DNA from 2 places in the Pseudoalteromonas sp. UG3-2 genome. Region 2 is predicted to be linked to the other one. Evidence: riboswitches for the same ligand, from Rfam matches in the RefSeq annotation. Region 2 holds a riboswitch; the other holds the start of a gene.
What was found. Region 2 has a riboswitch for cobalamin ahead of R3P39_RS17570 (ABC transporter ATP-binding protein). Riboswitches for the same ligand answer to the same signal wherever they lie in the genome.

Region 1 (2,203 bases), 380 kb from region 2:
CTCAGCCTTTTGCCAATGGCTAGGGTGTAGGTGTTGGCACGACCGTGAAAGTCATAATCATCGCTACGCAGCGCCACTTCTGCAAGCCAATTGTCATCATTATAAAATGCACCTAATGCAACCGAGAGGTTATCTCGTTGCGACTCAGAAAACTTTGCCGTTGAGGCACCAACATCTTCGTTTAGAAAGGTGATGTTACCAGTAAATAACAGCGCATCACTGAAGTGAAATTGTGACTGATATTCAAATTGGCTGCGCTTAGTCACATACGCGTTGTCATCGCTACTGCTACCGATTTGTTTATTTTCTTCTTGGCCATTACTAAATGCCACCTGCTGAGAAAAGGCATCATGACTTCTTTGCCAACTCAGTTTATTGGTGTAATTTTGAAAGCGATATTCATCACTGCCAAAGGCATCATACTCGCCCTTGCCTTCACTGTACTGCGAGCGCAGCGAGAAGAGTCCTGTGGCCCGATCGCCATAACTGATATTAACGCCCATATTGCTATTGCGGTAACCATCGCGGTCGTGGTTTTTGCTGGCTGCTAAGGCCGGATCTTTAGCGATGACATCATAGCCATCCGTCTCGACATACCCAGCATTGGCCGACACCTTCAGCAACTCTTTTTTATAATGCAGAGTCCCTTCAACGTCGGCGTAATTATTGCTGCCAGAAGTAACAGCAAGGGTGTTTTTACTGCCTTTACGACTGATGATATTGATCACTCCGGCAATGGCATCTGAGCCATAAATTGCCGCTTTAGCGCCGCGGATCACTTCAATACGTTCAATACTATTGAGCGGTATATTGCTTAATGAGGCCGCACCGGAATTAGCGTCAGACACGCGCACACCATCGACCAACACTAGGGTGTGCTTGGCATCATTGCCACGCAAAAATAGGCTGACACTCTGGCCCAAGCCACCATTGCGCACGGCTTGAATACCAGCCACGGTATCAAGCAACGAAATCACATCTAAGGCATTGCTTTTTTCAATGTCCTGACGCTGGATCACCGTCACGGCCGCCAGTGTGTCCGGTAAGGATTGCGTAAATTTATTCGCAGTAACACGAATGTGTTCTATGTTTTGCTCAGCGGTCGCCGAACACGAGATAATGGCAGCAACGGCTGCGCTAATAGCAGTTTTATTAACCATGGATTCCCCTAACTTGTACCCACCGTACAAGAACAAATAGTGACCACTCCAAGGCCGGTCTCCGGGCTGAGTAAGCGCTAAACAGCAGACTCACTTTACCGTTGCGGGGGCAGCGTTGGCCTTGAGCTCGATGACTTTCCTTTTCACTCGCACCAACTTCCCGATTATCTATACATTTGGCAACCCAGCTAGGTTGTGTATAGCACCTTGGAAATTCGCAGCTATTGTCTGGGGTTTCGGGAACAATGTCAATGGACGTCTAGAAATCTAGAAGCACCTTATTTAGCAAGGTGCTCACTATGGGGGATTAATCGCGGAAGTTTTTAAACTGGAAAGGTTGACCCAACTCACCTGAACGCACCAACTGCATCACTTCTTGCAAGTCATCGCGTTTCTTACCGTTGACTCGTACCGTGTCGCCTTGGATTGACGCTTGAACTTTGATTTTAGAATCTTTAATAAGCTTAACCAGCTTCTTAGCCATGTCTTTATCAATGCCCTGCTTTAACGTGACTTTGCGCGATACATTTTTGCCCGAACGCTCAATGTCTTTTAGCTCAAAACTGGCCACATCAAGGCCACGCTTAGCCGCTTTCGCCACTAACATATCGAATAACTGCATCACTTGGCTTTCGGCTTCTGCTTTAAGGTTAATCACTTCACCGCTTAATGAGATTTCGGCATCCACACCACGAAAATCGTAGCGCGTTTCGAGCTCTCTGGTGGCGTTATCGACTGTGTTTCTTGCTTCTGTCATGTCAATTTCAGACACAATATCAAATGAAGGCATCTGCTTCTCCTCAATTCATTTTGCCCCGATTATAGCACTGCGTGGCTGTACTGGTGGCGATTATTTTTATTTTTGCCCTACGACTTTAGGATGTTCACCCAATAGCCAGTTTTCAATGTTATACTGCTGGCTCACTCATACAGAAGTAGGATGTATTGTGACAAGGCGTGTTTATAAAACCCTATTAATTATCGCTTTAATTATTTGTACTGTGCTTTTTGCCAAAGAAATAAGTTTATCACCTCGGCTTTTC
Region 2 (2,203 bases):
GCCCTACTTAAGGGGAAAAATGGAAAATACACATATCTAATGTAAGGAAATAAACATGTCTAAAACAAATCTAAAAAAGTTTAAACAATTGAAGTTAGCCGACTTAAAAAAAGTAAGCGGTGGTGACTGTTATTATGATGGTAGGCGCTTTTCCGAGGGCGCTGAATTCAAAGGTAAGACATGTCAAGGAGGCGAATGGATGTGATGAAAAGGTTTTTATTAGCTTTGACAATTATTAGCTCTTCTTCATTTGTACTTGCGAATGACGCGGTGTTTGATGAGCAAAAGCATACCTTAAACGTTGAAGAAAAAGTGTATGATAGTAAAAAATATTGCTATTATGCTGACCAAGAATATTCGAAAGGGGCTGTGATGAAACAAGGCTCAAGCATAAAAGTTTGTGAAGTTGGTTCAGACGGCACTTTGATTTGGGTAAATCAGTAAAGATTAATTTATAAAATTTAAAGCCGCCGCCCGCGGCTTTTTTTGTTTTTTGTTTTTTGTTTTTTTGTATATGAATGGGTTTCGAGTCATTACCTTATGAAGCATATATTGTTGTAACACCCAATAATTTAATTGTGGGCGGCGCTTCGAAAGAGTATAATTTCGGCGTCGTCACATACTCTATGTAGCAAAAAAAGGGGCTAGATAATGTCTTTATTCTTACTGACTTTCGGTTTAATTATGCTTATCGCAGTTGCGATGGCCGTAGGCGTTATCGTGCAAAAGAAGTCAATGTCTAGCAGTTGTGGTGGTCTTGGCTCTATGGGTATCGATAAAGTATGTGACTGTGATGACCCATGCGATAAGCGCATCAAACGCATGCGTAAAGAGCAAATGTGGAAAGATAATCAAATTCTTTAATACCACCCAAAACGCAAGCTTAGCTTGCGTTTTTGCTTTTAGTCCAGCCTCAACGTCAATGTCTTATCACTATTATTCTGCCATGTTTTTATACTAATCTGGAGTGCAATTGCTGCACGGTTAACAATGACAACAGTTGTGTTTTAGACGTCTAGACTTCATAATGACCATAATTTATCGATTGGCAGATATTGGGAATGAGGTGCAAGTCCTCAACTGTCCCCGCAACTGTAAGTGATTTGCAAAGCGCAAATAACAAGTCAGATACCAAGGCCGTCGCAATACTTAAGCGGGCAGACTTAAGTCAAAGTCGAGTGCTGAATACCATACAGCATCGCTTTGCCATGCCCATGTTAGAGGTATTATGGCTCAAAGCGAACAATTTCATGTAGACCAGCTCGGTGTTACCTTTGGCAGCAAGCCGGTACTGTCAGACATTAGTTTTAGTGTAAAACACGGAGAGTTTATTGGCTTGGTCGGGCCCAATGGTGCGGGTAAATCAACCTTGCTGCGCGTTCTCTACCAGTTTCTTGTCGCCTCCACAGGCGCGGTGTATTTTAACGGCAAAGCCTTATCACAATGGTCAAAAAAAGCCTACGCCAAACAGATTGCCGTGGTATTGCAAGATATTCCAAGCGAATTTAATTTGCCTGTGTTCGATATGGTCAGCATGGGGCTGACTCCCAATAAGTCCTTACTAGCCAGTGTCACGACAGAAGAAAAGCACGCTGTCATGGAGGCATTGGAGCAGGTAGGTTTAGCCTACAAGGCGCAGCAATGCTTTAGCCTGTTATCGGGCGGTGAGAAGCAACGGGCAATGATTGCCAGAGCCATGGTGCAGCAGCCGCAGGTACTGATCATGGATGAGCCTACTAGTCATCTAGACATTAAGTATCAAATTCAAATTATGGAACTGGCCAAGCAATTGGGGGTAACTATTATTGCCTCTTTTCATGACCTTAACCTGGCCAGTGCACTATGTCACCGCTTACTGGTGTTGCAGCAAGGAAAACTCGTCGCCCAAGGCACACCAATGGCGGTAATAAGTGAAGAGTTGCTGAGCTCAGTATTTGGTGTTTGCGCCGAGGTAAGTGCAGTCAGTCATCCGCACTGTGACGATAAAGTCCCGCATATTCGCTTTCATTACGGTTATGTGCAATGAGCAGACACCTAATCACATTCATACTTTTACTGATCACCCTAGTTAGCGTTTGCTGTGCCTTGAAACTGGGGGCCGTGGAATTGCCTTGGCACGTCGTGGCTCAAGCGCTAATGGATTACAACGATCAGCAGCTCCAGCAAAAAATAGTGGTGGAGCTGCGTTTGCCACGAACGCTAT

Region 1: linked by a shared signal. The riboswitch ahead of R3P39_RS15700 (TonB-dependent receptor domain-containing protein) and the one ahead of R3P39_RS17570 (ABC transporter ATP-binding protein) in region 2 are both predicted to bind cobalamin.

Annotation. Positions count from the first base shown of each region.
Region 1 is NZ_JAWLJU010000002.1:2,813,427-2,815,629, reverse strand. It holds gene R3P39_RS15700 (TonB-dependent receptor domain-containing protein) at 1-1,160, opposite strand, end outside; cobalamin riboswitch at 1,208-1,372, opposite strand; gene R3P39_RS15695 (YajQ family cyclic di-GMP-binding protein) at 1,468-1,950, opposite strand; gene R3P39_RS15690 (VanZ family protein) at 2,108-2,203, shown strand, end outside.
Region 2 is NZ_JAWLJU010000002.1:3,196,100-3,198,302, forward strand. It holds gene R3P39_RS17555 (hypothetical protein) at 56-205, shown strand; gene R3P39_RS17560 (DUF1496 domain-containing protein) at 196-444, shown strand; gene nqrM ((Na+)-NQR maturation NqrM) at 652-864, shown strand; cobalamin riboswitch at 1,015-1,153, shown strand; gene R3P39_RS17570 (ABC transporter ATP-binding protein) at 1,229-2,026, shown strand; gene R3P39_RS17575 (FecCD family ABC transporter permease) at 2,023-2,203, shown strand, end outside.